DNA from 2 places in the Bacillus sp. V33-4 genome. Region 1 is predicted to be linked to the other one. Evidence: riboswitches for the same ligand, from Rfam matches in the RefSeq annotation. Region 1 holds a riboswitch; the other holds the start of a gene.
The links. Region 1 has a riboswitch for lysine ahead of CVD23_RS15300 (aspartate kinase). Riboswitches for the same ligand answer to the same signal wherever they lie in the genome.

Region 1 (16,688 bases):
ACAGAAAATCAGGCTGTTCATCCAGCATCACTTCCAACAAGCTCCTTGTTAATTTCGTTTTGGCTTCAATCGGCTGATACGGATCGGTAGCAGATGACATAAACAAGGTTACCGGCCCTTTTTTCTTCGCTTTTACAAGCTCTTTTCTTAAAAGTTCAGCAGCATTTGTTTTAATATCAACCCATGTTCCCCATTCTTCTTCACGGTAAAGGGACACAGGCAGTTGTCTGACGTAACAATACTTGCATGCGAAAGCACAACCGGCATACGGATTGATTGAATGAGAATACTCTTCCAACAAACCTCTTCCGGGAGTTAAAATACTCTTGGAAACAATATCTTTCAGTTGTATGTTCATGTTGATCACCTTTATTGTTGAATCATAAAGCATTTGTTTAATTGAAAAACGAACAATTATTGAAAATTAACATGGTATTATTCGTTTCATACGGAATCCTCCTGGGTTTATTAAAACAATTTAATTCGTTTTTCGGTTTTGCTTGATACATTGAGATATTTACTCAATTATATAACTTTTTGCCGAAATCCCAACGGTTATGCTCACTCATAAAAAAAAATACCACAAGAAACTGTGGTATCGCAGAAGTATATTCTTTTCATGTGCCAAGTTTGATCATCGTCACATTTCCAATTCTTTTCTTGAGCCATTGCGAAGCAATTTTGGTGAAAATCGCTCTTGAACCAGTGACAAAAAATTGGTGGTCAGGATCGTTGTCACTGCTGTTTAACATGCGATTATGATGAAGAATCGTGCTCACTTCCCGGGCTGTTTCTTCGCCGGAGCTGATTACCTTCACACCGCTTCCCATCGTATTTTTAATCAGTCCTTCGAGCAGGGGATAATGGGTACAGCCTAAAATCAACGTATCGAGCCCTTTATTTTTCAAGGGCTGCAGTGTTTCGGCAACGATTTTTTTGGCAACAGGGCCGGAAAATTCACCGCTCTCTACCAGTGGTACAAACTTCGGGCAGGCGAGGCTTTTGACAGCGACGCGCTTGTTAATCGACTTTAATGCTGTTTCGTAGGCACCGCTCTTGATCGTTCCTTCCGTGCCAATCACGCCGATCTGGTGGTTGTCTGTCACTTTCAATGCCGTTCTTGCACCAGGGTAAATGACACCAACGACCGGAATCGAAAGCTCGTTCCTAATCTCGTCCAGGACAACGGCAGTTGCTGTATTACAAGCGATCACGAGCATTTTAATATTTTTGGCAAGCAAAAATTGTGTCATTTCCCATGTAAAACGTTTTACTTCTTCACTGGATCTTGGACCATATGGACAGCGGGCTGTGTCGCCCACGTAATATATCTGTTCAGCCGGAAGCTGGCGCATGACCTCCTTGGCAACCGTCAGTCCGCCAACTCCCGAATCAATGATGCCTATCGGTTGTTTCAAAAATCTCGCCTCATTCTTCGCGCATATCTTGATGTAATCTCATTAAGTTATTTTTTAAAAGCAATACCTCTTCGCCGGAAAAATTGCGGAGCACTTCCCGCAAATAGGCTTGTCTTTTTTTTATGACCTCGTCAATCACCCTCTTGCCTTCTTCCAACAGGTGAATACGGACAACCCGGCGATCATTTGGGTCCTTTACCCTCATCACCAGACTGTTCTTTTCCATGCGATCAACAAGATCAGTTGTCGTACTGAAGGCTAAATACATCTTATTGGAAAGCTCCCCGATCGTCATATCACCGTCTTCAAAAAGCCATTGCAGGGCAACGAATTGAGGAGGAGTAATCGTATAATTGCTTAAAATCTCTCTTCCTTTTTGCTTGATGATTCCCGCTATGTAACGCAAATCTTTTTCAATATCTGCAACAATATTTGTTTCGCCTGCAGCGCTTTCTGTTTCGGCATTTTCATTCAAGCCATCGAGCTTCATAAGGCACAACTCCTCTATTAACAATCAACAGTTCTCTTTAGTTTCTTTTATTTTCTACCTTTTCAGCCGAAATTTCAAGATAGAAATAACAGGCAAGGAAGTAAGATTGTCCTTAAATGTGTAACCGGCCCCCTTAAAAAGGACGCCGGCATAAATCAAAGTTCTAGCTCTCCCATACGAAGGAGCTCTACAACGGCTTGTGAACGCCCCTTAACGCCAAGCTTTTGCATGGCATTGGAAATGTGATTGCGAACCGTTTTCTCGCTTATAAATAATTCACCAGCGATCTCTTTTGTTGTTTTGTCTTGTACTAACAGTTCGAATACTTCTCGTTCTCTTTTTGTGAGTAGTGGCTTGTGAGTATATTCATTCTCCTTCAAGTATTGTAACCCTCCTTGCCTTCGCCAGCCTTGAACCGCGGGGTGGGTATATATTTAGTCACCATATCATATGTAAACAAAAGAAATGGAGTGACTACATTCGCTTGACGGAGAGCCTTTTTATAAAAAATTGTACACCGAGCCTTTACGATTGGATTTTTTGCGAAGAACCGAGGAGCACCCTCGCTTCTTCAGACCATGGAACGCCTTTCCCTGTTTTCCTGGAGATCTGGACCATTGTTCCTCGTCCAACAAAACAAACTTCCCCATTCTTCTTTTTCCCCATGTAATGAAGATCGACCGAGGAATTCCCGATAGAGTCTGCTTTCACAAAAATATCTATTTGCTCGTCAAAAAACACCTGGTTCAAAAAGTCGCATTGCAGATCCGCTACAACCGGAATCGTCTCATTTCCGGTTTTTACCCATTCTTGCATAAAGCCTTTGCTTTTGAAAAACTCAATCCGTGCCTGTTCAAAATAAACAAATGGAACCGTATTGTTCAGGTGGCCAAACATATCCGTTTCGGAAAAACGGACTTGAACTGGAAAAGAAAAATCAAACTCTTCCTGCCAGGAATCCCATTCTTTAATATAGCTGAACTTCTTCATCTGCTTCCTCCCAAATAATGAATGGTTATTCATCTTTTCTCTTATTATATTGTTTTTCCGCCGCTTTGAAAACTATTTGGTAAACCGAAAAAACACCGACCAATGGTCCGGCCGGTGCTTAACATCCTATTTATCCAAACAAAACAACCTCTCTTCAAAATATGAAAAGAGGTTGTTTTTATCTTTATTAAGCTTGATCACTTCCAAAGAAGTTTTTAAAAGATTGGAAGGAAGTGTCGCGATTCAGTGCAGCAATCGACGTGGTCAACGGAATTCCCTTTGGACATGATTGGACACAGTTTTGTGAATTTCCGCAGTTGGCCAGCCCGCCGTCTCCCATAATCGCTTCGAGGCGTTCAGATTTGTTCATTTCACCGGTTGGGTGCGCATTGAACAAGCGAACCTGAGACAACGGTGCCGGACCGATAAAATCAGATTTGCTGTTGACGTTCGGACATGCTTCCAAACAAACGCCGCAAGTCATACATTTAGAAAGCTCGTATGCCCATTGCCGTTTTTTCTCAGGCATGCGCGGGCCTGGTCCTAAATCGTAGGTTCCATCGATTGGAATCCACGCTTTTACTTTTTTCAGAGAATCAAACATACGGCTCCGGTCGACCTGGAGGTCGCGGACTACCGGGAATGTCCGCATCGGCTCAAGGCGAATCGGCTGTTCAAGCTGGTCAACAAGAGCTGTACACGATTGGCGCGGTTTCCCGTTAATGACCATCGAACAGGCACCGCACACTTCCTCGAGACAGTTCATATCCCAGGCGACCGGGATTGTTTTTTCACCTTTCACATTAACGGGATTTCGGCGGATTTCCATCAATGCCGAAATCACGTTCATATTAGGTCGGTATTCCAGCTCAAAAGTCTCCTGGTAGGGGGCTTGATCAGGGCTATCCTGGCGTGTTATTTCAAAACGGACTGTTCTTGTCTCTGACATACCTTGTTACTCCCCTTTCTTCTTCGAGTAATCGCGCTTGCGCGGTGCGATTAGAGATGTATCAACATCTTCATAATGGAAAGCAGGTGCAGCTTTTGCATCGACGAACTTGGCCATCGTGGTTTTCAGGAATTCCTCATCGTTACGCTCAGGAAATTCCGGTTTATAATGGGCACCGCGGCTTTCATTACGGTTATAGGCACCAATCGTGATGACACGGGCGAGCTGCAGCATATTTTGCAGCTGCCTTGTGAACACCGCCCCCTGGTTGCTCCACTTGGCTGTATCATTAATATTGATATTTTGGTATCTTTCGAGCAGTTCAACTATTTTCTCATCGGTTTTTAAAAGCTTGTCATTTTGGCGGACAACCGTGACGTTATCTGTCATCCACTCACCGAGCTCCTTATGGAGAACATAGGCGTTTTCAGTTCCATTCAATGACATAATCTGGTTCCATTTTTCTTGCTCTTGCTGAACATAGTCGTCAAACAGTGCAGAAGAGATCGAATCAATGCTCTTTTCAAGGCCGTTGATATAACGGATCGCATTCGGGCCGGCAACCATTCCCCCGTATATCGCGGATAATAGCGAATTTGCACCAAGGCGGTTGGCGCCGTGCTGTGAATAATCACATTCACCGGCAGCAAATAAGCCCGGAATATTGGTCATCTGATCATAGTCGACCCATAAACCGCCCATTGAATAATGAACCGCAGGGAAGATCTTCATTGGGACCTTGCGCGGATCATCACCCATGAATTTTTCATAGATTTCGATAATTCCGCCGAGCTTTATATCAAGCTCTTTCGGATCTTTATGGGAAAGGTCAAGATAAACCATGTTTTCACCGTTGATTCCAAGCTTTTGATCGACACAGACATGGAAGATTTCTCTTGTTGCGATATCACGAGGAACAAGGTTTCCGTATGCCGGGTATTTTTCTTCAAGGAAATACCATGGTTTCCCGTCTTTATAGGTCCAGACGCGTCCGCCTTCACCGCGGGCAGATTCACTCATCAGGCGCAGCTTATCATCACCCGGGATCGCCGTCGGGTGGATTTGAATGAATTCGCCGTTCGCATAATAAGCTCCCTGCTGGTACACGATCGAAGCAGCAGAACCTGTATTGATAACAGAATTTGTTGATTTGCCAAAGATAATCCCTGGTCCGCCGGTCGCAAGAATAACAGCGTCGCCTGGAAATGATTTGATCTCCATCGTCTTCAGGTTTTGCGCAACGATTCCACGGCAAACACCATCCTCGTCGACAACAGAACCGAGAAACTCCCAGCCTTCGAATTTCGTAACAAGTCCTGACACCTCGTAGCGGCGCACCTGCTCGTCCAAAGCATAAAGCAGCTGCTGTCCTGTCGTAGCGCCGGCAAAAGCGGTGCGGTGATGCTGGGTTCCGCCAAAGCGGCGGAAGTCAAGCAGTCCTTCAGGTGTCCGGTTAAACATAACACCCATACGGTCTAAAAGGTGGATAATTCCCGGTGCCGCCTCTGTCATCGCTTTGACAGGAGGCTGATTGGCAAGGAAATCTCCCCCATATACAGTATCATCAAAGTGCTCCCACGGGGAGTCACCTTCACCTTTCGTATTAACTGCCCCATTGATGCCGCCCTGGGCACAAACAGAGTGGGAACGCTTCACCGGCACTAACGAAAATAACTCTACCGGCGTCCCCGCTTCCGCAACCTTAATGGCTGCCATTAAGCCGGCTAAACCGCCGCCTACTATGATCACTTTCCCTTTACTCATCGTGACTCACTCCCCAATCAGTAGTCCGTCCATATTAATCTATCGTTCTTGCATTTGTTTAAACAAAGGCGGTCAGCGCGCGAATTCCAATGATTGAAAGCGCAATGAACACTCCAAGCGTTACATATGTAGAAATTCTTTGAGAACGCGGACTTACGGTAATTCCCCAGCTGACAAAGAACGACCAAAGGCCGTTAGCAAAATGGAATACGGTCGAAATTACTCCGGCCACATAAAACCAGAACATTAATGGATTCGCGAGGATATTCTCCATCATCTCATAATTAACTTGGGCCCCGAAGGCAGCAGCAACACGTGTTTCCCAGACGTGCCACGCCACAAAAATCAGCGTAATGACACCTGAAACCCGCTGGAGCATAAACATCCAATTACGGAAATAACCGAACCTGCTGACATTATTATTTGCAGTAAAAGCAATATAAAGTCCATAAATTGCGTGAAACAGCAGCGGCAAGTAAATTAAAAAGACTTCAAGGAAAATCCTGAATGGTAGACTTTCCATAAAATGTGCTGCGTTATTGAAGGACTCTTCTCCCCCGGTCGCAAAATGATTCACTGTCAAGTGCTGGATTAGAAATAACCCGACCGGAATCACTCCCAGTAATGAATGCAATCTCCGGTAAACAAACTCCCGATTACCTGCCATGAACTTACCCCCCTATTTTTTAAAAGTGACGCTCAGGTTTTTCGACAATCCCCTTTTGCCGGACTGCACCCTATCAACATTGTAAAATATTAGGTTCATTTTTTTACAATTATGTGACATGTTCATTTTACTCCCATCAACATAGAGCGTCAAGAAAACGGATACACAAAAATGTCTATATAAATAAAATTTTTAAAATATATTGATATTATTCCAGAACAGTCAAAATCAGCTTGACCACATGTTATGCAGTAATAAAAAATTCAATTAAATGGTATTAAAACAGGGAAATCACTTGCAAAATAGTTTTTTTAGAAGTTTGCAATTTGTTGTTTAGAGGTATGGTAACGAATATATTAAAATAACAATATTTTCTTGTTACTCGCACAGTCTTTTTCTATAAAATTTAGCTTACATTCAGCGGGAATTGTATATAATATATTTATAGAAAGAGGGGAAGCGCATTGAGTATTATCTCAGCAACAGAACAAACGGAAGAAGATCTTCCAACTGTAACTGAATTCGGCTACGAACTGATTCGGGAAACGCTGCTAACCGAATTGCTTGGCAGCGATGCACCAGAAATTTTATACTGGGCGGGTAAGCGTTTAGCCCGTAAATACCCGTTAAAGAATTTTGCCGACATCGGCGCCTTTTTTAAACAGGCTGATTGGGGCATCCTTACGATTGAAAAAGAAACAAGACATGAACTGGAAGCCGATCTGTACAACGAGCGGATTTCAAAGAAATTAAAAATGAAAGATAGCGGACATTTCCAGCTGGAAGCCGGCTTCCTGGCCCAGCAGATTGAGATGCAAAAGAACGCTGTTGCAGAGGCATTTGTACATCCGCGTAAAAAAGGGGCAAAAGTCCATTTTACCGTTAAATGGGATATTAAAGATTCCATTGCTAGATAACATCACTTCAGTTAGTTATTCGTTTCCGCCGAATAAAAAAGCTTTTAAAGGTGCCTGCCCTTTGAAAGCTTTTTTATTGTTGATGCGGACGGCTCACACTTCCCCCTTACAGCTGGACCTTAGTCCCTGAAAGCTCAAATGCCTGATGCAAAGCTTCGGTCGCCTTCAGCATTTGTTGTTCCTCTACTACTGCCGAAACTTTTATTTCTGAAGTACTGACCATTTTAATTTGAATGCCGCTTGCCGCAAGCACCTCAAACATCTCAGCAGCCACACCCGGGTTTGAAATCATTCCTGAACCGACAATTGACACCTTGGCAAGGCCTGCTTCTGATTCGATTCTCTCGTAATTCAGCACAGTCTTGTTATTTGCAAGCACCTGCAAAGCCTCATGGAAATCTTCACTTTTAATTGAAAAAGACAGGTTTGTTGTATCGGCTGATGTCGTGCTTTGGATAATGATATCCACGTTGATGCGGTGTTTCGCCAGTGTTGAGAAAATGGTTGCCAGGCTTGTCAAAGAATTAGGCAGCCCAAACACCGTCATTCTGGTAATTTCATCTTCAAACGCCACCCCGCGTACAACTAAATTTTGTTCCATTGATACTTCCTCCTCGATGATTGTTCCTGCTTCACGTTCAATGCTGGATCGCACTTCCAGCGGGACGTGGTAATTTTTTGCAAATTCGACTGCGCGTGGATGAAGCACACCGGCACCTAAATTAGCCAGCTCAAGCATTTCGTCATAGGAGACGGAAAAAAGCTTGCGGGCCTCCTTTACATAGCGTGGATCTGTTGTGAAAACTCCTGTCACATCTGTGTATATATCGCATTTATCAGCATGCAATGCAGCTGCCAGAGCAACAGCGGTCGTATCCGATCCGCCCCGGCCAAGCGTCGTAATTTCGCCTGCTTCGGTTACTCCTTGAAATCCAGCGACAATGACAATATTCCCGTTCTTAAGCTGTTCCTGGATCCTTTCCTTTTTAACATCAAGGATGCGCGCGTTTCCATGAATGTGCTCCGTGGAAATTCCTGCCTGCCAGCCCGTAAAAGACACTGCTTCATGGCCTTTTTCATTTAAAGCCATTGATAACAGGGAAATCGTAATCTGCTCCCCGGTTGTCAGCAGCATATCCATTTCACGCTTATTTGGCTGCGCGGAAATTTGTTTGGCAAGACCGACGAGTTCATCGGTCGTTTTTCCCATTGCCGAAACGACGACAACAACATCATTACCCCTTTGTTTTTCTTCAATAACCCTTTCTGCTGCGTTCAAAATCCGTTCTACACTGCCAACCGAGGTTCCCCCAAATTTTTGAACAATTAATCCCACTGTTTCCCCTTCTTTCTCGTTAATTCATTAGTTGTTATCCGATCTCTTATCGGGACTATCACGCTTTTTTAAAGAGCCTATCCAGCTCCATTGCATCAGATTTTCCGTATTTCGCCAGACGAAATTAAGCAACAAAAAAAGCAATGAGATAACTATCCCATTGCTGTGACGGACGTAATCAATAATCGGAACAAGCAGTTTCAGGCTTGTTTCCGTAAAAATACGCATGCACAGTGAGATAGCTCTCCAAGACCATGTCTTGACAATCCTGCATTTTTTCAATTCAGGACCAGCAAAGAAACGAATGAGCATTTCTTCACTTCGGCAAATTTCCCTTTCAAAGCTTTTCATGGAAGCTCAATCTTCTCCAAGCTTTTACTGATGAAATTTGCACCTCTACCTTCACTTTAACGCTCTAAAGTGATGTGATATAAAAGTTTGATTTATTATAGCATAGATGCAGCCAAGCTGACAATGTCATTCCTGCAATTTTTCGAACAAATCTGCTGCTACATTCGCGGGGAGTCCGGTAGCAACCAATTCTTCCAGCGATGCTTCGCGCATTTTTTTCACAGATCCAAAATGCTTCAGCAAGCCTTTTTTCCGCTTGTCACCAATTCCCGGGATGTCATCAAGCAAGGACTGAAAAAGCCCTTTTCCGCGAATTTGACGATGAAAGGTAATCGCAAAGCGATGGACCTCGTCTTGGATACGCTGCAGCAAGTAAAATTCCTGGCTGTTCCTTTCAAGCGAAATGACCTGAAGCGGAGTTCCGAACAGGAGCTGGGAAGTCCGGTGTTTGTCATCCTTAACAAGACCGGAAATCGGTATATCGAGGCCGAGCTCATTTTCCAGCACATCTCTGACGGCTTCTATATGGCCCTTGCCACCGTCAATAATGATCAAATCAGGCAAAGGAAGTTCTTCCTTCAACACTCTCGAATATCGTCTCCTGACTACTTCTCGCATGGATTCATAGTCATCAGGCCCTTTGACTGTTTTTATTTTATACTTTCGGTATTCTCTCTTTTCCGCCTTTCCGTCAATAAAAACAACGAGTGCCGATACCGGGCTTGTTCCCTGGATATTCGAATTATCAAAAGCCTCAATCCGGTGCGGGGTATAGATGCCCAGCGTTGCACCAAGATTTTCGACTGCTTTAATCGTTCTTTCCTCATCGCGTTCGATCAGCGAAAATTTTTCCGCGAGCGCAATTTTCGCATTTTTCACGGCAAGCTTAACAAGCTCCTTTTTTTGTCCGCGCTGCGGCTTTAAGACCTTTACTTGAAGGAGTTCCTCCGCCATTTGTGTGTTAACCGAATCCGGCACTAATATTTCCTTCGGTTTAAAATGGTTCGCTTTTTCATAGAACTGCCCCAAATAGGTGAGCAGTTCTTCTTCCGGCTCGTTATAAATCGGAAACATCGAAACATCCCGTTCGATTAACTTGCCTTGCCTGACAAAAAAAACTTGCACACACATCCAGCCTTTATCAACTGCATAACCAAACACATCTCTGTCCGTAAAGTCGGTCGTCGTCATTTTTTGCTTTTCCATCGTCGCTTCGATATGGGCGATCTTGTCGCGGTATTCCTTCGCCCTTTCAAAATCAAGTTCTTCAGCTGCGGCAGCCATTTTCTCCGATAATTCCGCTTTAATTTCTTTGTAACCGCCATTGAGAAAGCGGATTATTTCATCGGTGATATTTTTATATTCATCTTCACCAATCGGATTCACACAAGGTGCCAAACACTGCCCGAGGTGGTAGTACAGGCAAACCCGATCAGGCAATGTCGAACATTTGCGGAGTGGATAGATTCTATCAAGAAGCCTTTTCGTTTCGTTGGCTGCCTGAACGTTCGGGTATGGGCCGAAGTACTTTCCCTTGTCCTTTTTCACGTTTCTCGTAATGATCAGCCGTGGATGTCGTTCGGCTGTCAGCTTGATAAACGGGTAGCTTTTGTCATCCTTCAGCATGACGTTATACTTTGGATCGTATTTCTTGATCAAGTTCAATTCAAGAATCAAGGCCTCAATATCCGATGAGGTCACGATATATTCGAAGTCTTCGATTTCGTTTACAAGCCTGAGCGTTTTCCCGTCATGCGAGCCGGTAAAATAGGAACGAACCCTGTTTTTCAAAACCTTCGCTTTTCCGACATAAATAATCGTCCCCTGCCGGTCTTTCATCAAATAACATCCGGGCTGGTCGGGAAGAAGCATCAGCTTATTTTTTATCATTTCATTCATTCTGTCCACCTCCTTTGTTGCTTTTCCATTTATATAAAGTGATGTCGGAATAAACTGGGTCAAATAATTCATTTGAGTGGAATTCCGCGACTTTTTCAAGCATTCCATCCAAATTTATTTCCTGGGCGTGAAATCCCTTGACAACCTTATCTGTTAGTAAAATATTCCGATCGGAATAAAAAGCGGAATCATGCTGGAATACTTGAAAAGTTTCGATCCGCTTATGGGGAAATGAAGCATCCAGGTATTTAAAAACCCTTGTTTCCTCCCATGTATAAACGACTATTTTCTGGTTGCTTTGTTTAAGATAGTTGGCCATTTGCACGACCGCCGGCTCATTTGTTGCCTGCTCTTTCACAAGCCTTGCAGATTGTACGACCTGAACTGCTAATATCATAACTAAAATCGCGGTTATGAGCGGGTTTTTCCGACGGGATAGCATAAAAACCAGTATAACAAAAAGGAATAACACCGTTAATGGGAGAATATGCCTTGGCTTATCAATATTTTGCGCAAGAAGCGCCCAAATAAAATAAAAACCGAACAATAAGGCCGGCATATGTAAAAATTGGCTTTGCAAAAAAAATTTCAACCTGAATCCATACAGAAATAACAAAATAAGCAATCCATACAAACAGCCGAGTACCACCGATTGAGCGGAAATTCCCGTCCAAAAGAAATTGTCGAAAACGAGCTGACCGGCCCTGGCGGCTACAGATTCACTTCCAGGTGCGACGGCGCCACCCCAGCTCTGAAAATGTCCACTTGTAAAGCCAAGCGACAGTTTTAAGAATCCGGACATACCACCTTCCGACACAATAATCGCTATCACCCATACGAGCTGAAAAACGATCGCCACTACAGATAATCCAAAGACTTCCTTGAGTGAAAGCCGGTTCGTTTTCCATTTTATATAAAAAAGGTAGATGACACCGATTGAAAAGGGCAGATAAGATAGGCGAATGCCTAAAATGATGCTTAACAAAAAAAGCGGCACGATCATGAACCATCTCCGCTCTTTGATCAAAGAGATTTCCAGGCTCCACAAGTACCACCATAAAAACGCAAGCGCAGCACCTTCCGAGATCGGCTGGTTTACCATGACAATACAAAAGCTTGCAGTGTATAACACGGCAGTCATCAACGCAGAAAACTCGCTGGCAAGATAGACCCTTGTTAACCTGTATATAGGGTACAGGGCACTCACGTAACAAAGTATATTAAAAATCGTCAATGCCTGGGACGGATTTTCGATGAACAAGTGGATAAACTTTCCCCCTAAAATAAAATAGGGATAGCCGGGAAAATGGGGCTGCATAGCCATTATATCGTATCTTTGCAATCCAAGGGTGAAATCTACCTGATCCCATGTCGACGCAAACGGATTGACGTAAATAAGCTGAACGACAATCACCGTAGTGATCGAAGCCAGGCTGAAGAAGTATAGGATGGCCGGGGACAAGAAATTGCGTCCGGCCAGATCACGAATCTTTTGCAAATCATCACCATCTTTACGTGTCTTCAATACAAAAAGTACAAGGCAGATTACCTTGTACTTTTTGTTATTTCACTTGGGCGTCCAACTCGTCCATTATCGGATTTTCTTCCATACGTGCCTTGTGTTCCGCTGGACGGCTTTGCCGGGGTGAGGTCAGCAGGTATATCGCTGTAAAGTAGCCGAAATAGGCGATCACTTCTTCAATTGACGGCATCGAGGAATAGCCAAACAATGCTTTCAGGAAAATGCCAATTTCACCTGACAACAATGGTGCTGTTCCATGATCGCGAAGATAGTGGCTGTAATCAATCGGATGCTCAGGTAAAAACCAGGTAATATCGTACAGATGGGGAATGACGCTTCCGATAATATTTAAATCCTGCATCATTGAAATCGCCTGGACAAGCAATCCTGCCGAGATCAAAATAATAAACGCCCCGGTCACTCTAAAGAATGATTTAAGTGGAACACGCATTGTACCCTTGAAGAATACATAAGCGACGACCGCGGCCAATACCGTTCCGGTGATCGCTCCCCAGCCCTGCATGGCGGCCCCAATGTTTCCGCCGGTAATTGCAGCAAAGAAAAATACTGTCTCAACGCCTTCCCGCAATACAACAAGAAAGGAATGGATGACCATGCCAACAATATTGCCAGTAGATATAAACCGGTCCATCTTGCCTTCCATTTCCCCTTTTAAATCGCGGCTGTGCTTTGCCATCCAGAATACCATTTGGGTTAGCAAGATTGTCGAAACGATCATAATGCTGACTTTTAAGTACATTTCACTACCCATTGCCGCAAAACCGGTAAAGACAACCTGGAATAACATAGCTACACCAATGCTCGCTATCACGGCGAGACCCGCTCCCAGCCAGACAAACTTTGTGTATTTACCGTTATCCATTCTTTTCAGGTAAGTCGTAATAATTCCCACGATCAACAAGGCTTCAAAAACTTCGCGGAACGTGATCAACAGCGCCTGGATTTCCACTATGCTTTCCCCTTCCCAAGATGTTTTCTATTTTTGGTCCGGTTTTAATGCCGGATTATTTCAATTTTCTTTTTCTGAGAGTGAAACCTGTTACACCAGCAATGATTGCAACAATCAAAACGAGCGGAATCCAATTTCGCAAGTTGGATAGATCGGTCCAGTCCTTTTTGCCCGAAGCCGTTTCAGTGTTGTTTTCACTTTCAGTAAAATGGCCTACTTCGAGGCTTTCGATGTTGTACTCTTCTTGCAGTGTTGCTAAAATCGTTTCCTTGCTGGATTTGAAGGCTTCAATATCTGATTCCTTCTTGCCGACTCCGAACAATCCCGGGTTCCCAAGAGCGTTTAAAGCAGCATCAAATTCAGCTCTCAGCTTATTATCGGTTTCCGGATGTTCCGCCTCAATTTTAGGAGATAACGCTTCATATGTAGCAAAACCCTTTGCGAGCAGTTTCTTGCTTGTGTCATATTCATTAAAATTTTGCTCAATGCCTTCAAGCCGCCTTGCGATATTTAAGACGAGCAGCTTCTCCATGTTTTCTGTTACGCCTTCTTTATTTTCCTCTTCTAAATCGTTTAGGATCACTTCGGAAGGCTCAGGCCCCATGTGCATATCAACTTCCTCTTGTACCGTTTCATAAAGAGCTTTGGCAGAAGCAAAATTTGGAGGGGATTCATCTAATTTAATCATCATTTCTTTGTAAACTTCCGCGAGTTTTTCTTCATTCGGATCGCCATATGAATAGGCAAATGACTGATTAACCCCGATGCTTGCACAAATAAATATAGCTGTTAAACATAAAAATAGATATTTTTTCATTGCTTTCCCTCCATTACTAATGATAATGATTATCAATATTAATGTCAATCCAGTTTTAGATATTTTCTCAGAAATATCACATTTTTTATAATGAAAATGCTTTTTACCTGGAAGGGCTTATTTTTTCATCCGTTAATGCATTTGAATTGCGATCTATGACCACCTTTTTGACAGGCCTGCGCATTTCTTGCCATATCGCTGGCAACACGGAACCGATGTAAGCCTTGAATTTGATAAAAGAGTCGCCCGTTGTCCTAACATGATATTGGATTGGAATCTCCTTGACCCGAAATCCTTTCCTGACAAGATTCAATGTTAGCACCTGGGCATAGTTGTAGTCATGGATGATTTCGGCGTGCTCAATCGCTTGTCTGGAAAAAGCCCGCATGCCGGACTGGCCGTCAAAAATGATTTTTCTAATCAATAAGCATTGCAGAAAAGTAAAAAAATAATTTCCGAGGCGCCGGTGCAGCTTCATCCCGTTTATCGTCCCGCGAAACCGGGAACCCATTGTATAATCAGCTTCCCCTGAAAAAATCGGTTTTATCAACTCAGGGATTTGTTCCGGGGGATACTCACCGTCCGCATCGATCATGACCCCAATGTCGGCCCCCCGTTTCCAGCATTCCTGCAGGGCCGCGCGCACCGCAGCACCCAACCCTTTATTTTCTTTAAAGCTTACAATACAATCTGCCCCTGCTTCCTTCGCAATGGTGGTGGTTTGATCTTTGGAACCATCGTCGATGACAAGAACCTTGACATCGACCTGTGAATGAAAATTGCGGGGAATGCGGGCAATCACATCTCCAATCACAGCTTCCTCATTGTATGCCGGTAAAAAAACAATCACTTGCTGTTTACGCATGTTTGCACTCTTCCTTTGGTTCATGCAGCGCTTCAAGCAAAACTTTGCCGCGGCTATGATCAGGATATGGAGCCCCCAGCAAATAAGCGATTGTTGGGGCGACCGATACAAGGCTATGTTTATCTTCCACTTTCTTACCCTTTAAAATCTCAGGACCGTTCATGAAAAATGGTACAAACCGTTCCCCTTCGTCTAAGTGGCCGTGGCCGCCGATGCCATCTGCTTGCCCATGGTCTGCACAGACGATGAGCGTCGTATTTTTCATTTTACCTTCCTTATCGAGCCACGCTACAAAATTTTCAACAAGGGCATCGGCTTCCTGAATTTTATCGATATATTCATCATAGAGGACTCCTCTGCTGTGCCCTGTTTGGTCGGTTGCGATCATTTGCACGACTAGCAAATCGGGATCCTGCTCCTTCATGATTTTCTTGGCGCGCTCGATAATATTCGGGTCTGCTTGATCATTGTGCATAACAGCCGTTACCGTTTCAACATCATCGCCCATCGAATCTACTAAGTGGGCAATTCCGAGCAGGCGTCCCTTTTTGCCGATTTTTCTGAGTGAATCAAAGATGCTTTCCACTTTAATCCCCAGCTTCCAGACCATGTTTGACTTAATCCCATGTTCATAAGGGTATGTTCCGGTAAACATCGAAGTGAAACAAACAACTGTCCTGGCCGGATACACTGTCTCCATATTCATAAATTCCGTTCCGTTTTCCTTCAGAGAATCCAGAAACGGAGTTTTAGCTTCAGAAAACCGTTCTTTCCTCATTCCGTCGATCACGATCACGACCACTTTATCGGACAGAGGCTTTCCCGGAGGATGGTCCGCACTCGTATACCCGGGATTCATCTTTGGTTTCCAGTCAAACAAATTCCTGTGCAGGATGACGGTAAATATAAAAACAAATCCATAAAAAAGCGCTAATCCAATCAGGCCGTCAGCTGACAGGGCGACACCATTTTGATAGGCCATTTCCCAGACTGACAAAATCAGAAACAATTTGGGCAGCTGTTCCTGGGCATTGCCGCTTGTGGAATCACTGTTTTTCAGCACAAGCTTCCAAAAACGTGTAAAGTTCAGCCACGATGTTCCAATTCTTAAGTGGTAATACAATGTTCCCCAAAAAAATATCGTAAAGAAAAAATAGAGAGCTGTAGCAAATAACAGCAGGGGCACGCTCACTGTGTTCCAAACTATTAGATAAACAACGAACGGCATCCATAAATAATTTCGTAAAAATAATGGAAAGTCATAAATAAAATAAGCGACCAGGAGCGGAATAACGATCAAGAATGAAATAAATAAAGCATATAATTTTCCGCTATCAAACAGATCCGCAAAATGAAACAGAAGCATCGTCCCGATCACAAAAATAGGTGTAAAAGGTTTTCCCTCATTTAAGAGATTCCAGCATCTTGCAGCAATTTTTTCAAACGTCGAAGCACTTTTCATGCTCCTTCACCCTCTCCGTTTTATCAATGTTTTTATGATTTTTAGCGAAACCGGAAATACCATTAAGCTCGCGGCTCCGGCCAAGTAAGAGAAAAGAAATTTAATGCCATGGGTTAAAAGCGCCACTGTGTATCCTTCTTTTAGTGAAAAACCTACTAAATTTAAGGCAAATGACATAATCGCTTCATAGCTTGCAATCCCACCCGGGGTCATTTGAAATACTTGTCCGGCAATTGTGATACTATTTATCCAAACAGCTTCAAAAATCGAG
Region 2 (16,688 bases), on a different contig from region 1:
TTTTCATGAATTTCCCGGCCGCAAACCCGAACTGCTCCCAATGAGATCATTTCATCTCCCTGGTCAGAAAAAAAACCGGTCGTTTCGATATCAAATACAACAACATTCAACTCGTGTAAAGGTATGGTCATTGATGCTTCGACCTTCATCTCTTTTTGCAGCTGCCGCAAAAATGCCACTTGTTGAGAGCTCTGCCCCCCCACGGTTGAATTGATCTTTCCGTGAATTCCTCTCATCATATCAATAAGCGGAAATCTCATTTTTTTACACCCTTTTCAACAATTGCCTGGACGTATTGTTGAAGCTTTTTTCCATCTTTAAGGATTTTCTTTAGTTCATGTTTTTCAGCTTTACTTAGTTTTTTTATGCTCAAATAATGGCCTTCATCATACGATTTATTTGCAGCCAGTGAAAGTCGATAGCTTAACAGCTTTCTAAAATTCTCTCTATAGTCCAACAGTTCATGATGATTTTTTGTTAACCGGTCAATTCTCGCCAGAGTTGACGTCTCTTTTATCCCTTCTTTTAGCGCCAAAATCCTGACGGCATTGACATATGGAATAATCGCAGTATTTTTTAAATCGATCGAACCTTTATACAAGCCTTTTTCCTCGGGAATAATTTGGCCAAAAGGGCCGACTGCGTTTTTCATATGCATGACATTTTCTAATAAACGCATTAATATTTTCGGATGCTCTTTTTGAAAGTCATAAATAAACGACTTCAGCTCGTTTACAAAGCTTTCCGCACCGACCAGCGGCCGCGAATCGTAAAAAATATGCAAATAACGGATTGACTGCCAGCTTTCCTCCTCGAGCCACTGCAAAAGCTGCGCTTTCCATTCAACCTTCGATTGGCACCAGAGCGGATTCGAACTCATTACTTTCCCTTCGCAATAAGGGTATCCGACTATAGCCATTCCAAGGGAAAGCTCTTCGCCAAGCCTCAGAAAATACTCAGCGGCTTCCGGGCTGGACCTTTCGTAAATAATGCCATGGTCCTGGTCGCTGATCAGCCCTTGCTCAAACCGCCCTCCACTGCCCGTAATAAACCAGGAATAACTGCAGGGAGGGGAACCATTGTTCAATCGGCATGCCGCAAGCTGATAAACCTTGCGTAACACTCTGTCATGAAACTCATTTAAGGAAAGAGTATCTCCCTGAAACGAATGAATCGCTTCATCCTTCCATATTTTAATCGCTTCATAAGATTCAAAACCATCGGCCATTGCAACACTTCCTTCGTACCCGGCAGAAATTTCATCAGCCTATTGCAGAATTTTTGATCTTATGAGGTCAGTTTATTCTCTTTTGCCATGAATACTTCAGGATATCCGTAGCTGCCGTGCTCGCTCATATCCAGTCCCATAATCTCTTCTTCTTCTGTTACTCGAAGCCCTTTCATCGCTTTCTTGGCGACGAATAAAATTGCGAATGAAACGGCAAATGCATAAGCTCCTGAAACTGCTACCCCCATTAATTGAACGCCCAGCTGGGTAAGCCCTCCACCATAAAATAACCCGGGTAAGCCAACAGTTGCAAGTTCTGGTGTTGCAAAGAAGCCGGTTGATATTGTTCCCCAAACTCCAGCTGCGCCGTGAACGGATAAGGCATAAATCGGATCATCAATTTTTCTCTTTTCAAAAAATCTTGCACTATAGAACACTAGCATTCCTGCGACAAACCCGATCACAACCGCTGCCCATGTGTCGACAAAAGCACATGATGCGGTGATTGCGACCAACCCGGCAAGTGCTCCGTTCAGCAATGTCGTTACATCCGATTTACCCATTACGACCCATGAGATTAACAAAGCGGCAACAGCACCGGCTCCGGCGGCTAGATTTGTATTCAACGCAACGAAACCGAAAAATCCACCATCTACAGAAACCGTACTGCCCGCATTAAATCCAAACCAGCCAATCCATAAAATCAATACCCCTAAGGAAGTATATACTTGGTTATGCCCGTAAATGTTATTGGCCGAACCATCTTTATTATACTTGCCGATTCTTGGTTTAAGCAGTAGTGTCGCAGCCAGGGCAGCCATTGCACCAGTCAAATGCACCACGGTGGATCCGGCGAAATCCTGTTTACCATGTTCCGCCAACCAGCCTCCGCCCCAAATCCAGTGGGCAACCACCGGGTAGACGAGCGCGGAAAACAGAATAGTGAAGACTAAGTAGACCGATAATTTAGCGCGCTCCGCAAAGCCTCCGAGCGCGATGGTAATCGCGATTCCTGCAAAAGCCAATTGAAATAGGAAGAAAACCGATGAAGAAAGATTGATGCCTTCAATTTCATAACCGGAATAAAAAAAGTGGGAAAGACCAACGAAAAAGTTCGCATTATCACCAAAAATAAAGCCAAATCCTACTGCCCAAAACACAAGTGAGGCAAGCCCAAACGTAAAGATCGTTTTTCCTGCGATATGACCCGCATTTTTCATTCGAGTCGAGCCGGCTTCAAGCAGAATAAATCCACCGATCATCAAAATGACTAAAACTGCTCCTACCATTACCCACAAGCTGTTCATCAAAAAGATGGTGTCCATACATTTTCCTCCTTTTTTCAATGTATTTTTCATAACATTTCATGTTAGAAAATATAACATTGATTTATTATTTCTTATTTTAACCGATTTGAATGATCTGTCAATGAAAATTTTAAAGTTTCTGATTGTTTAATGTAATAAAATATAACATTAATAATTGATTCATTAAGATAAAATCATCTGCAGACGGTTTTTCGGAGGTGTTAAGGAGAAAATAAAAAAACAAAGCTGACTTGTAAAGGATTGAATCCCAAGTCAGCTTTGTTCTCATATTGTTTGTTAGTTATTTGACTTCTTGCGGTTGACAATCGGATAAATGATAAATCCGGCCAGGAACAGCCCAATTCCTAAAGAAAATGTTTGCAGATCCGCAGTTCCCGATCTGATCACATATAGCGAATAGACCAACGCCAATGCCGCAATGATGCCATCAAGAACACGCGGTCCTTTGATGAGATCATATGTTTCTCCTTTAATCGTCAGCTTCAAGAAGAAAATGGCTGAGACAAGATAAGGAATTAAATAAGCAAGTGTTGCCGATGTTGTTAAAAAGGTATAGGCCTCACTGATCGTCCCGGAAATCGTCGAAAAGATAAAGATCTGTGACATTGCATTTGTAACCGTAAGGGCACGAACAGGACTTCCATTTTTATTTACTTTCGCAAAATAAGCCGGGAAAATGCCCGATTTTGCCGCTTGATATGGAACTTCTGAGCTTAGCAATACCCAGCCGATTGTTGCGCCAAATAATGAAATGACTGCGAGCACTCCCATAATCGTCCCACCGTTGTCGCCAACCATAGCGGACAGGGCGTCAACAAAAGGTTTATCAGAGGCTCTTAATACTTCCTGAGGTAAAATACCCATGATGAGCATCGTAATTCCCATGTAAATAATGAGCGCAATGAATAATCCAATGACGGTTGCCCGGCTGACATCCCGCTGCGATTTGGCGCGCCCGGATAAAATAACAGCCGATTCAATGCCAACAAATGCCCATAGCGTTGAAATCATGACTAAATTGATTTGGCTGGCAAGATTGTGCGTTTGCCCCTCAGCATCGACTACTGTTGTATAGAACTCACCCAAGTTGGAGGACTGGAAAGCAAACAAGGCAGCAACAATGAATAGTAAAAATCCGATAACCTTTGAAACTGTTGCAACGAAATTTAATTTTCCGGCAGCATTGAGGTTTGTTATTACGATATAATGAGTTCCCCATAGCAAAATCGTACAAACGATGAATGTAACCAATCTTCCTGCTTCAATTGGCTGGCCCCCGATAGTAAAGAGAACAGCAGAGCTGCCCATTACCGGGAAGAAGGTTGACAAATATCCGGCTAAGCTCGTGATGATCGCAACATTACTGATCCAGTTTGCGACCCAGTATCCCCAGACCATGCTAAATCCGGCTAATTTCCCTTTACTTTCGGATTGGAACAGAGCACGCGCATAGCTTTGCGGACCTGCCGTTAAATCAGGACGGCGAATTGATAATTTCCCAAAGACCAGTGCGATCATCAGAACTCCGAAACCTGTTATGATCCAGGCAATCGTAACTCCCATAGGGCTGGCAATTTGCGCCAGTGTACTTGGAAGCATAAAAATCCCCGAACCTACCATATTTCCAACGACTAAAGCTGTCAGCAGCCAAAGTCCCCAATTTTTTTCATTCATGCAAAAACCCCCAAGGAATCTAGTATTTAAACAATAAAAAACGCGTAGGTATAGTGTACCCGCGCGTTTCTGTGAATATAAAAAAACCCGCATCCTATCTCGTTCATAGCTCTCCCCAGAATAAATCTGCGACAGTCCTGCACCTATTCGATGCAGTCCCAGCGTGAACGGCTGTGTGGGTCCATCCATACTTCGGCAGCAATTCCTTTCACTCTTCGTCTCAGATCCCAACAGACCTCAGAAAAAGCTACTCTTAATTGCCGCAACCTCTACCTCACCGAGATAGCGATGAGGATTTTGTTCATATGAAATTGCTAGTATTGAGAATAGCAACAACGCAACCATCTGTCAACAATCCCGCTAGAATTCAGATTAGTTGTTATTATTAGTCTGTTCGGGTATTTTGCTCGTCGGCCAAAAAAATAAAAACTTTGGTTTGCGCGCAGGATGTATTTTTTATTCAATGTATTCAAATACTGTTAATGATATTCGCGAATATCACGTTATCACGTGTTTTAGCATATTCTATCCTATTATGAGGTGATTCAAAATGAGCTATAAAGATCACTTGGATCCACATTCTCAACAGTTTCACCATAATTGGACGAGACGTAAGCGCGCGAGTTCGCAAGTAAATGGACACACTCAGATGTCGCAAATGACCATTATACTAAGAAGTAACGCAAAGGCTCACAGGTGGTAAGGATATTTCTGAACTGAAAAGAAAGAAGACTTCTTCGGTCTTCTTTCTTTTTATATTAGTCGGGATACTCCTAATGGAACATCTCTGCCAATAAATGATAGGAGTAAATTTTATCTTGAAAATCATAAACATTGGTTATGATCATAAATTCATCTGTCCGGTAAAATTCACTTAAACGGAGAAGTTCATCTCTTACTTTCTCAGGTGTACCAATAATCATTCTCTTGCGGTTTTCTTTTACTTTTAATCGTTCCTCATTTGTTAAGTTCATGCTTTTCACTTCTTCGATCGAAGGGATACTTGTATCTGTCTGATTTCCCACCGCCAGCAGCCACATATCCTGGCTCAGTGCCATCTCCTCAGCTTTTTCTTCTGTCGAGGCGCAAACGACAAAAACACAGACATTTGCTGTTGGTACCGTTAAATATTGAGATGGTTGAAAGTCATTTCGATATTGGTCCATCGCTCTTTGCCCGTTAACAGGAGTAATGAAATGGCCATAAGTAAACGCTGTGCCGTTTTCAGCCGCAACCCGCGCACCCCGGTGTGTTACTCCCAAAAGCCACATTTGCGGAAGCGATTCTGTTGTTGGGAAGGCATGAACATCGTGAAATTGGTGAGCATCAGGCAAGCTGTTGTTTAAAAATCCTTGCAGGTCTTTGACCTGTTGCGGGAAGTCATTCATACTTTTTCTTAACCCATCTGTCAGCGCTAACCGGGTAGATGGCGAGCCTCCAGGTGAACGCCCAATTCCGAGGTCGATGCGGTTCGGAAATAATGCCTCTAAAACCTTGAAATTTTCAGCTACTTTATAAGGGCTGTATTGCGGGAGCAGAACCCCGCCCGAGCCTACGCGGATTTTTTTCGTCCTCGAAGCAAGATGAGAAATTAGAATTTCAGGCGCTGAGCCTGCAAACCCGTTCGTATTATGGTGTTCAGCCACCCAAAAACGGATAAATCCAAGCTCTTCTGCTGTTTGAGCAAGTTTCACAGTGTTTCGGAATGTTGAGCTTGCATTTCCTCCTTTACTGATAACAGATTGGTCCAGAACACTCAATTTCAAACAAATTACCTTCTTCCTCTATAAATAGCATGACAATAATGGTCTACTTACCATACCAACCTATTATAGTTTTCAATTTCAATATCATCTATTATGCAAGCTTCGGACTGATTTTTTTAGAAATGAAAAAGAGCTATTCTTCTAAAGAGAGAAGATATAGCTTCAAATCTTGGAAACAGTTCAAGCGCATTAAATATCCCTGATCCGCTCCGGATGTGTATAAACATTTAATGATTTGTTGCGGATAAAACCCACTATGGTAATCCCCAATTGCTCTGCTAATTGCAAAGCGAGTTCAGTCGGGGCTGATTTTGACAATATCACTTCACAACCGATTTTTGCCGCTTTTAATAAAATTTCTGATGAAATTCGGCCGCTGAATACGAGGCTCTTATCATCAATGGCAATGTCATTTCTTAAGCAATAGCCATAAATTTTATCAAGTGCATTATGGCGCCCGATATCCATTCTTCCAAGCAAAATTCCATTTCCATCTCCCAGAGCGGCATTATGGACGCCACCAGTATGATGGAAAGTAGTGGCCGATTGTTGCATATGATTCATCAACTGAAAACAGTCGTCAACAGAAAGTGATACGGTGATTCGCTCCATCTTTTTGGCAGTCAGAGCATCGTTTACGAATACAAAGCCCTGCCGTCCCATTCCGCAGCATGAAGTTATATAGCGTTTGCTTTGAAAATCGCGGAAATAAGGGTTGACCCTGGAAGTTTTCACATAAGCAAATCCATCTTTTTCCTTCACCCATATCTCTTCGATATCTTTATAGCGGCGAATAATACCTTCCGATGCCAAAAAACCTGTTACCAAATCTTCGATATATTCAGGAGTGCAGACGATCGTCACAAATTCCTCGCCATTGATTTTGATAGTAATCGGGTACTCGGTCACAATCGTATCTTCGACCCTGTTCAATTCACCGTCTCCATAACGCAGAATGTCTCGTCTCACTTCTATCGGTTTTTCCACGGCCACGACCTCTTTATGCTTTGTACTTCTTGTAAAGTAATCATTAACAAGGCCCTATAGCCTGGCTTAGGGGATGCCCACCATTAAAGGACATCCCCTTAATTAGTTTAAAAGAAATCATTTTGTAGATAATCCAATTTGCGGTCATTTTGACAGTCTTGGCAAACATGCAACAATGTACCTTCCATTTTTGTTGCCTCATCATGTTCTGCTTCCTCAGTTAATCCGCATACTTCACATGTTTTCATCAGCGCTTCCCTCCTAAAACTTATTTTTCGACCCGATAATTTTCAACCGGTTCAGCCTGGTAACCCCTATCAACAAGTGCATATTGAAAGTCTTCATAAGATGCCATTCGTTTATCGAAAGTAAATACGGCTTGATGGTTTTCTAAATGGACCTCAGCTCTGCCGATTCCCCATACATCAAGCAAGGCATTCAACACTTTATTTGCATCCTGCTGATTGGACATATTTTTCACGAAAAAAACGCCTGTTTCCACATCATCTCCCCCTTTTCCTATTGATTATTTTGCTTATTTTTCAGAAATGCTTGTCCCATTCCTTCAAGGAAATCAACCATTGTCGTCATTGCGGCCCTGATCTCGGGGCTGCGCAGCCTCCTTCTCATTTTCCATATTGTCTGCTTCTCGCCCTGTTGCCCGGTCTTGGATAAGCGTTTCAAGCCAAGGCCGACTCCGTCAAGAATGGTTTCAAGCTGGGTGGGTTGCAAACTGCCAAGGAATTTAAATGCACCCATGCCATTTTTGATTGTATTATGCATTTCCGGCTGATTGATTTGCTGAATCGCGATAACCCCTACTTCGGTACGCTGGTCGATGAGCCCATGCACAATCTCAAGGACCCTCATTTCATGCAAGCCTTTTAAAATCCCTATCGTCGACATAATCGCTTCGCGGTTTTTCGTGAGCTCCTCTAAAATATCCGAGATGGCCTGGGCCTGTTCCTCCGCAGGGTTGGGAATGGCCTGCTTAATTTGCCTGATTGCCTTCGCCATACTCATCACCTCCCATTTCGAACATTTCCGGTATTGGTGTAAAATCAGCCCGCTTCCATTTTTCTTCAACCCTCACACTGATTTGCGGCACACGGTTGCCATAACGAAAATTTTCCCTTGGAAGCGGCGGGTGTCCTTCCACTTCCAATACGTCCATTTTCACACTCATTTCCTTATAACTTGGAGTGTGGGTGATGTAATCATGGTAGCTGCTTGTTAAGCGATTGACAGCCGAAATAATTTCCGGTGAGTGCATTGGGAAATAGAGTTCATTACCCTGCACCCGGTCAGTAACGATCACGCGGATCTCAGTATGCCCGTATGGTGAGGTAAGCCGTACCAATGAACCGTCTTTCAGGCCTCTTTCCTTGGCAAGCTCATGGGAGACCTCCAGCCATGGCTCAGGCACTTTGTGTGTGATGTCTTCACTGCGGTACGTCATATTGCCTTCATGGAAGTGCTCAAGGATCCGTCCATTGTTGAGATGGAGATCGTATTCCTCACCAGGTTCATACGGCTCTGTCCAATCAACCGGAACAAGTCTCGCCTTGCCATCCTGAAAGCCAAACCGCTCTGTATACAGCAACGGGGTGTCCTGCCCGTTTGGAGCGACTGGCCACAACTGGCTGTTCCAGCCTTCAAGCCGATCGTAACTGACGCCGGCAAACAGCGGTGCGAGCTTGGCTACTTCCTCCATAATTTCACCAGGGTGTTCATACTTCCAATTGGCTCCGAGCCGGTTCGCCAGATCCTGAAAGATTTCCCAATCGGGTCTTGCTTCTCCCAGCGGTTCGAAGACTTTATAAAAGCGCTGGATGCGGCGTTCGGTATTGACAAATGTGCCGTCTTTTTCAAGATTTGGAGCAGCTGGCAAAACAACATCAGCAAACTGGGCAGTCCTTGAGAAGAAGATGTCCTGGACAACAAAAAAATCAAGCTTTTCGAAATTCGATTCAACATAGTTTGAGTTGGAGTCAACCAGGGCCATTTCTTCTCCAAAAAGGTAAAGAGCCTTGAGCTTGCCTTTATCAATTCCTTCTACCATTTGGTGGTTGTTCATGCCTGGATCGGCCGGGAGCGACACACCCCATGCTTCTTCATATTTCTCCCGAACCTGTTGGTCTTGTACGGGTTCATAACCAGGGAACCATGCAGGCAAAGAGCCAAAGTCGCATGCCCCCTGAACATTGTTATGACCCCTGAGCGGGTAAGCTCCTGTTCCGGGACGACCGTAATTGCCGGTAATTAATAACAGGTTGCAGATCGCCGTGCTTGTGTCGGTTGCTCCCGTGTGCTGAGTTATGCCCATTGCCCAGAGGGCACATACCGTTTTCGCGTCATGGATCATCGTCGCGATTTGAATTAAAGTGTCCCGGGAAATTCCAGTTTTTTCTTCGGCATACTCAAGCGTGTATTTCTCAAGGGAATCTATATATTTTTCCAAACCGTTAACCCTGCTTGCCAGAAACTCCTTAGCTTCCCAACCTTGGTCAAGAATATATTTGGTCACGGCATTTAACCAAATAAGATCCGTGCTTGGCTTCGGATGGACGTACAGATCTGCCCGCTGCGCCAGTTCATGCTCCCGCAAGTCGACAACGATCAGCTTTTGCCCGAATAATTTATGGGCACGTTTCACGCGTGTCGATAAAACCGGATGGGATTCAGCAGGGTTTGCACCAACAACGAGGACAAGCTCGGCTGAAGCGATATCCCTGATCGTGCCGGTATCGCCTCCCAATCCAACCGTCCGCATTAGAGCGGCAGTTGCCGGTGTTTGGCAGTAGCGGGAACAGTTATCGACATTATTGGATCCCATTACTGCACGGACAAATTTTTGGAACACATAATTATCCTCATTGGAACATTTCGAAGATGCAATATATCCGATCGAATCCGGGCCATGCTTTTCTTTGATCTCAGTCAGCTTGTTGGCAATCAAATTCAGAGCCTCATCCCAGGTTGCTTCCACAAATTCCTCTCCCCTGCGGATTAACGGCTTTGTTAAACGCTCAGGACTGTTGATAAAATCCCAGCCCCATTTACCTTTCACACAAGTGGAGATACCGTTAACCGGTGCCTCTTCGGTGGGCTGGATCCTGAGAATTTCCCGGTCCTTTGTCCAAACCTCAAAGCTGCAGCCGACTCCGCAGTATGTGCACACCGTTTTTGTCCTCTTAATACGGGCTTTGCGCATCGCTGCTTCCACTTCCGATATCGCAAAAATCTCCTTATATCCTGGCTCGACTTCCTTTGTTAAATCGATCATCGGCGCCAATATCTTTGGTGGAATCCCAGTTAAATAGCCAGCTTTGCCAATCATCGATTTTTCCATTAAGGCATTGCACGGGCACACATTTACACAGTGGCCGCAGGAAACACAGGAGGACTCATCAATCGGAACATCGTTATCCCAAATAACCCGGGGCACTTCCCGGTTCCAGTCAATCGACAGCGTCTCATTGACCTGTAAGTCCTGGCAGGCTTCGACACATCTTCCGCATAGAATGCACTGATCTGGTTCATACTGGTACATCGGATGCGAAAGGTCCGGTGGATATGGTTTCGCCTCAAATTCGTATTTTTGGTGTTCAATCTCCATGTACTCGGCCGTGTTGTGGACCGTGCAGTTTCCATTGTTGTTATCGCAGACTGTACAGTACAATTCATGATTTTTTAAAATTCGGGACATTGCTTCGTCCTGAGCCTCTTTAACCGGCTTGGAGAAGGTATCAATCTCCATTCCCTGCTCCACTTTTGTCGCACAGGAGCGAACCAGATTTCCTCCCACATTGACAAGACATGTATCACACGTTTGAATTGTTCCAAGATTCGGGTGATAGCAAATACTAGGAATAAATAAATCCTGTGCCTTGGCAACATCCAGAATCGTTTGTCCAGGTTTAGCGGAGTACACTTCTCCATTAATTTGCACTGTGAACATTGTTTCCGTCATCATCACTTCTCCTAACTATCAGATTGTCTCCCTCATGCCTCCGGGGCTGCGTAATCTTTGTAAGCAATCCAGTACAGTGCCGCTACAAAAACAGCCCCTCCAATCATATTTCCAATAAATACCGGAATGAAATTTGATATGTAGTCGCCCCAGCTAAAATGGCCTGCGAATATCGCAGCCGGAATGACGAACATGTTGGCGACAACGTGCTGAAATCCAATCGCGACAAATCCCATAATCGGAAACCAGACAGCAAGTATTTTCCCGGCAACATCCTCGGCACCATACGATAGCCAGATCGCGAGACCGACCAACCAGTTACAACCGATCGCTGAAAAAAACGCTTCCCAAAAGTCTTCATCCAGCTTTGCCCCTGCGATTGCGACTGTCTTCTCTAAATATGGACCAGTGTCTGTCAGACCGGCGATATGGCCAAAGCAATAAGCGACAAAGAGCGATCCGATAAAATTGGCGATTGTGATCCAAAACCAATTGCGTAACAGGCGGGTTAACGAGATACGCTTTGATAAGAAAGCCATAGAAACGGCCATCATGTTTCCCGTTAACAACTCCGCCCCGCCAACGACGATTAATATGAGTCCCATTGGGAAGACTGCCGCACCTAAAAAGGCCCCAAACGTTCCCCAGTCTTTCGGTAAATCCGCTGTCACCCTTATATCTAACAGATAGCCCAAAGAGATAAATGCTCCGCCCAAAAACCCTAATACAAGCATGCTCCGAATCGGTAATGTCGCTTTCCGAATCCCGATCTCTGTTGCTAATTGGGCAATGCGCGGGGGACTATGAAACGCCATTGAGGTTCCCTCCTACTTAAATTCACTTCTTACTATCTGCTTTTTTTCGAGTTTTATTAGGAAAAGTTAGGATAATTTTCGTGATTGGATCAATATATGTTCTTTGTTGTCATTTCTTTGATCGTTTTGGGAATGTTATTAAAAAGATTTATAAATAGAAAGGAAGGCTTGCATGGAGAAGGAAAAGCTTTTTCAAAGAGTGGAGACAATGATCCATTCATCATCAAAAAAACCAAAATACATGTCTCTATCGACAGTAAAAATGGCTGATATTTTTGCGGTAAACCCTTCTGATATTGAGCAGGGATTGGTGGATCTTGTTAATGAAGGAAGGTTGCGTAAATCGAAACTGACCGATCCTCCTTTTAATGAGATATACTTATTGCCCTAGTGTAAAAAGAGCGAAATCCTTGGCGGATTTCACTCTTTTTTCCTTTATCACCGTAACCAAACTTAATGGTTGTGTGTTCCTTTTGATGGATTTGTGATGACAAATCCCTCTTCACCTACATAAAAGTACTGGATCCAGACACCGTCCAGAAAATCTTCACGTTTGTCAAGGAGGATATCAATGTCTTTATCTGTCTTGACGATTTCATCGTGCTCTGTTGGTGTATCAAGCTTTAAATCAAAGTGGGCGTGATCGCCATGGTGCAAAGAAACGTATACGCGGATCATTTTACCTTCTGCTTCTTCACTGCTCAACATCTTTTTTAGTTCTTTCGCTGCATTACGGTTAATTTTACATTTCATCCTGGTTGTCCCCTATTCTATGTTTTCTGTTTTATATTATGGCATTATTGTCGTAAAAAATAAAAAATCCTGCTTTCGCGGGATGTTCAGTTCTAGATCAATATTTATTTTACTGAAAAGAACTTCTTTTGTCCCTTTCTAAGTTCTCTTATTTTGTAATGATAATGTTCCTATTCGAGTCCAACGTAATGACAGTGTCGACCATTTTTACGAACAATCCATTGTCAACAACTCCAGGAATTAAATTCAGGTCGCGTTCTAACGCTGCAGGCTCGAGTATTTCCGGAAAGCTGCAGTCAAAAATATAATTTCCGTTATCTGTCTTAAAGGGAGTGTCGTAAATCTCGCGCAGTTTTGGTTCACATCCAAATCCAGCTAGATGTTTCCGTGTCATCTCATATCCAAATGGGACAACCTCTACCGGGAGAGGAAAATCCCCTAACTTTCCAACGAATTTTGAAGAGTCGGCAATAACAATGAAAGCTTTTGCCGTTTTAGCAATCATTTTTTCCCGTACAAGGGCACCGCCGCCTCCTTTTATCAGATTCCATTCAGAATCGACTTCGTCCGCTCCATCTATCGCAACGTCAATTTCATCTATTACACTACTGTAGCCGACAAGGGGAATTCCCCACTGTCTTGCTAATTTTTCTGTTTGAACGGACGTGGCAACCCCTTTAAGCGAGAGTCCGTCCCGCAGAAGCTGTCCAAGCTTGGCAATCGTATAAAAAACCGTGGAACCCGTTCCAAGCCCGACAATCATCCCGTCCTTTACAAATTCGGCAGCCTTTTCACCTATCACCCTTTTTTCATTCATGCATTGTTCTCCTTTTGCGAGTTTCGTTGATGATATTTATGATGACAACTGTGAATTTGCATTTGTTTCATCCATGTTTTTTTATCAAGGGAGCCGTTTAAGCTCCCCTGCGATCATTACTTATTGAAAAATTGAGTGATGCTTTCGCGGATTGAAGTAGGTTTTCTTCCAATCAATGTTTCTAAATCATTGGAAGTATTGCCTTCTTTCCCACTCGCTATTGATTGATAAAGTGCAATCTGGAAGTGGGCGAGCCCCTCTGGAACACCAGCATTGAGCATTCCGTTTAAAACTTCAGAGTCTGATACAGATTGGTGGATGACCGTTTTACCGGAAACATCGGTAAGAATTTCGGCTAAGTCGTCATAATTCCAGGTTACAGATGATGCTAAGTCATAAACTTTGTTTTTATGTCCGTCTTCAGCAAGGACGGTCGCTGCTGCTAACGCCAAATCACTGCGCGTTACCGTATTAATTGTTCCTTTTCCAGCAGAAGTAACAATTACACCGCTGTCAATGAATGCTTGGAGGCTTGGGTTAACAAACACTTCTTGATAAAAAGCGTTTCGTAAAATCGTAAATGGGATACCTGAAACACGAAGAGTGTATTCGGTTGCCAGGTGAACATTGCCAAGTACAGGAAAAGCACCTTTATCAGCGAAAGCAAAACTTGTATATAAAATATGTTCTACTCCTGCTTTTTTAGCCGCTTCAATTGCAGTAACATGCTTACGGATACGTGCTACAGCTTCGTCTTCCGGTGTTGATATCAGAAGCAGCTTAGCAGCACCAGCAAATGCTTTTTCAAGCGAAGCTGGATCATCATAGTCTCCGTAGCGGACTTCAATTCCCTGGTCTGCAAAAGGAGCGGCTTTTTCTATATTCCGAACGCTGACTGCAATTTCATTTGCAGATACTTTTTCAAGCAGGTGTTCAACAATAAGCTGGCCAAGTTCTCCCGTTGCTCCAGTGATCACAATTTTTGACATCGAATATGTCAGCTCCTTTTTTATTTAGTACTTGGATGGATTATCAAGTATAATCATATATTATGTTACTAGACCATTTTTTTAAAGTAGGCTCTTTTTTATAACATAGTAATAAAAATAGTACCATTGAGAAGGAGTGGAATAATCCATGGCCCGAATTCATTTTCAAGGAGAACTTCCTGCCGGACAGGAAGAGATTTGTCCTGTTACACATACACAAAACTTAATTGCAGGAAGATGGAAAATTATTATTCTCTGGCATTTAAGCAAACAAACAAGAAGGTTTAGTGAATTGCAAAGACTATTGCCCGGAATCTCAAAAGGGATATTGACCCGCCAGTTAAGAGAATTAGAGCAGGACAAGTTTGTTCACAGGGAAGTTTATAAAGAAATCCCTCCTAAAGTAGAATATTCTCTCACACCTACAGGTAAGAGTTTTATCCCGATATTGGACAGGATGGGGGAATGGGGCAAAAAACATCTGGAAAATCAGAAAAACAACCAAGGGGATATATCTTAAAAGCTAAAGCCCGATGTGGCTTTAGCTTTGATGAGTTTTCCTTTTAAACCCGTTCCTCACAGATGTGTTTACCAGAAAGTTATATCAAAAGCCGCATCCAATGAGAAGGCACCGGGACCGGTCAGCATGATTCCTAACGCAACCGCTATCAGCACAACAGTATATTCGATTCCACCCTTGTCAGAAAACAGTCCATTTTTGCCATGAACCGTTTTGATCGCCACAATCATCGGAATAATAATTAAAATCGCAGCCAAAGGCGTTAAAAACCCGAGTAAGAACAAAATACCCCCGATAACTTCACCCCAACCGGCTAATAAAGCCATCTTTTTGCCTGGTTTAATTCCGATTTGGTCAAAAAAAGCACCTGTTCCTTCAGGCCCTCCCCCGCCAAACCAACCGAAGGCTTTTTGGGCACCATGTGCTGCATAGTAAAGACCAACAACAACACGGATAATTAATAGTCCTAGGTCTACCACTCTGTGACCTCCTCGTAAAGTGATGAATCTAATATGTAGTTTGATTATACCCCTAAAGAGCAGCTTTATTCACACCTGGCACAGTTAAAGGAATTGTCACAATCTCATTAAAAATAACTAAGATAGAATCGAAATCATCATCATCCTTTTTAAAAATGTAGTAAGATGGAGAGGAATCCACTGGTAATTTACAGTTCATTTCCTATATACGAAAGGAGTTTTTAGTGTGTCTGAACAGTTTAAAGCATTAATGGTTAATAAAACCGAAAGTGATTTTTCAGTTGATATCAAAAGTATTTCTTTAAACGAGCTGCCTGAAGCTAATGTGTCAATCAAGGTTGCTTATTCCGGTATTAACTTTAAAGACGGCTTGGCTGGCACTCCTAATGGCAAAATTGTCAGGTCGTACCCCTTTATACCTGGGATTGATCTAGCCGGAGTCGTTGTGTCTTCTCAGGACCCCCGTTTTAACGAAGGGGATGAAGTGATCGCAACGAGCTATGATATCGGCGTTTCCCACTATGGAGGCTATAGTGAGTATGCACGCATTCCCGGGGAATGGATTGTTCCACTGCCAAAAAATTTAACCTTAAAAGAAGCAATGGTATTCGGTACGGCCGGTTTTACAGCAGCACTTTCGATCCAGCGCCTGGAAGACAACGGGTTAACGCCTGATAAAGGTAAAGTGCTTGTAACAGGAGCAACAGGGGGCGTTGGAAGTTTAGCGGTTTCAATGCTTGCAAAGCTGGGATATGAAGTGGTTGCCAGTACTGGTAAAGCTGATGAACACGATTTTTTACATAAGCTCGGTGCGAAAGAGATTATCTCTCGAGAAGATGTTTACAATGAAAAAATTAAACCTCTAGATAAACAACTATGGGCCGGGGCTGTTGATCCAGTCGGTGGAAATACTCTTGCTGCTATCTTGAGCAAACTAAGCTATGGCGGGGCTGTTGCGGTAAGTGGCTTAACCGGCGGAACGGATGTGCCGGCTACGGTATTCCCATTTATTCTGCGCGGTGTCAATTTACTCGGGATTGACTCTGTTTATTGCCCAATGGATGTCCGAAAAGAACTGTGGAACCGCATGGCAGCCGACTTCAAACCGGCTAACCTTTTAGATAACATGCAAAAAGAAATCACCCTTGAACAATTGCCAGAAACATTGCCTTCCATTTTAAAAGGACAGGCGCGAGGCAGGATCGTAGTGAAGATTTAGCAGATCAGCGTGACGCGTGCTAAATCAATTATGAACAGAAAAGGCTGCTGAATGCATGATCGGCAGCCTTTTTGTTTTATTATTTCATCAACCTTGATCAGTTTATCGTCGACTTTGCTGATTTATCTTCAACTTCGACT

Region 2: another riboswitch for lysine. It lies ahead of CVD23_RS10130 (amino acid permease); the one in region 1 lies ahead of CVD23_RS15300 (aspartate kinase).

The regions. Positions count from the first base shown of each region.
Region 1 is NZ_PGVC01000042.1:14,922-31,609, reverse strand. Features, by position in the region: gene CVD23_RS15345 (SPL family radical SAM protein) at 1-358, opposite strand, end outside; gene racE (glutamate racemase) at 618-1,418, opposite strand; gene CVD23_RS15335 (MarR family winged helix-turn-helix transcriptional regulator) at 1,429-1,908, opposite strand; gene gerE (spore germination transcription factor GerE) at 2,064-2,288, opposite strand; gene CVD23_RS15325 (acyl-CoA thioesterase) at 2,434-2,898, opposite strand; gene sdhB (succinate dehydrogenase iron-sulfur subunit) at 3,086-3,847, opposite strand; gene sdhA (succinate dehydrogenase flavoprotein subunit) at 3,854-5,611, opposite strand; gene CVD23_RS15310 (succinate dehydrogenase cytochrome b558 subunit) at 5,670-6,278, opposite strand; gene CVD23_RS15305 (YslB family protein) at 6,743-7,195, shown strand; gene CVD23_RS15300 (aspartate kinase) at 7,302-8,531, opposite strand; lysine riboswitch at 8,763-8,938, opposite strand; gene uvrC (excinuclease ABC subunit UvrC) at 9,009-10,781, opposite strand; gene CVD23_RS15285 (hypothetical protein) at 10,774-12,279, opposite strand; gene CVD23_RS15280 (FTR1 family iron permease) at 12,344-13,273, opposite strand; gene CVD23_RS15275 (hypothetical protein) at 13,329-14,090, opposite strand; gene CVD23_RS15270 (glycosyltransferase family 2 protein) at 14,194-14,955, opposite strand; gene CVD23_RS15265 (alkaline phosphatase family protein) at 14,948-16,417, opposite strand; gene CVD23_RS15260 (lysylphosphatidylglycerol synthase transmembrane domain-containing protein) at 16,424-16,688, opposite strand, start outside.
Region 2 is NZ_PGVC01000024.1:165,809-182,496, forward strand. Features, by position in the region: gene CVD23_RS10115 (exonuclease domain-containing protein) at 1-260, opposite strand, end outside; gene CVD23_RS10120 (DUF294 nucleotidyltransferase-like domain-containing protein) at 257-1,228, opposite strand; gene CVD23_RS10125 (ammonium transporter) at 1,288-2,553, opposite strand; gene CVD23_RS10130 (amino acid permease) at 2,833-4,230, opposite strand; lysine riboswitch at 4,329-4,510, opposite strand; gene CVD23_RS10135 (YpzG family protein) at 4,781-4,933, shown strand; gene CVD23_RS10140 (LLM class flavin-dependent oxidoreductase) at 5,004-5,996, opposite strand; gene fdhD (formate dehydrogenase accessory sulfurtransferase FdhD) at 6,186-6,983, opposite strand; gene CVD23_RS21940 (hypothetical protein) at 7,091-7,231, opposite strand; gene CVD23_RS10150 (heavy-metal-associated domain-containing protein) at 7,252-7,485, opposite strand; gene CVD23_RS10155 (DUF1641 domain-containing protein) at 7,503-8,000, opposite strand; gene fdhF (formate dehydrogenase subunit alpha) at 7,975-10,959, opposite strand; gene CVD23_RS10165 (formate/nitrite transporter family protein) at 10,989-11,771, opposite strand; gene CVD23_RS10170 (hypothetical protein) at 11,944-12,162, shown strand; gene CVD23_RS10175 (heme biosynthesis protein HemY) at 12,225-12,524, opposite strand; gene rpiA (ribose-5-phosphate isomerase RpiA) at 12,673-13,341, opposite strand; gene CVD23_RS10185 (SDR family oxidoreductase) at 13,458-14,330, opposite strand; gene CVD23_RS10190 (winged helix-turn-helix transcriptional regulator) at 14,479-14,850, shown strand; gene CVD23_RS10195 (DoxX family protein) at 14,919-15,329, opposite strand; gene CVD23_RS10200 (NADPH:quinone oxidoreductase family protein) at 15,556-16,548, shown strand; gene CVD23_RS21945 (hypothetical protein) at 16,646-16,688, opposite strand, start outside.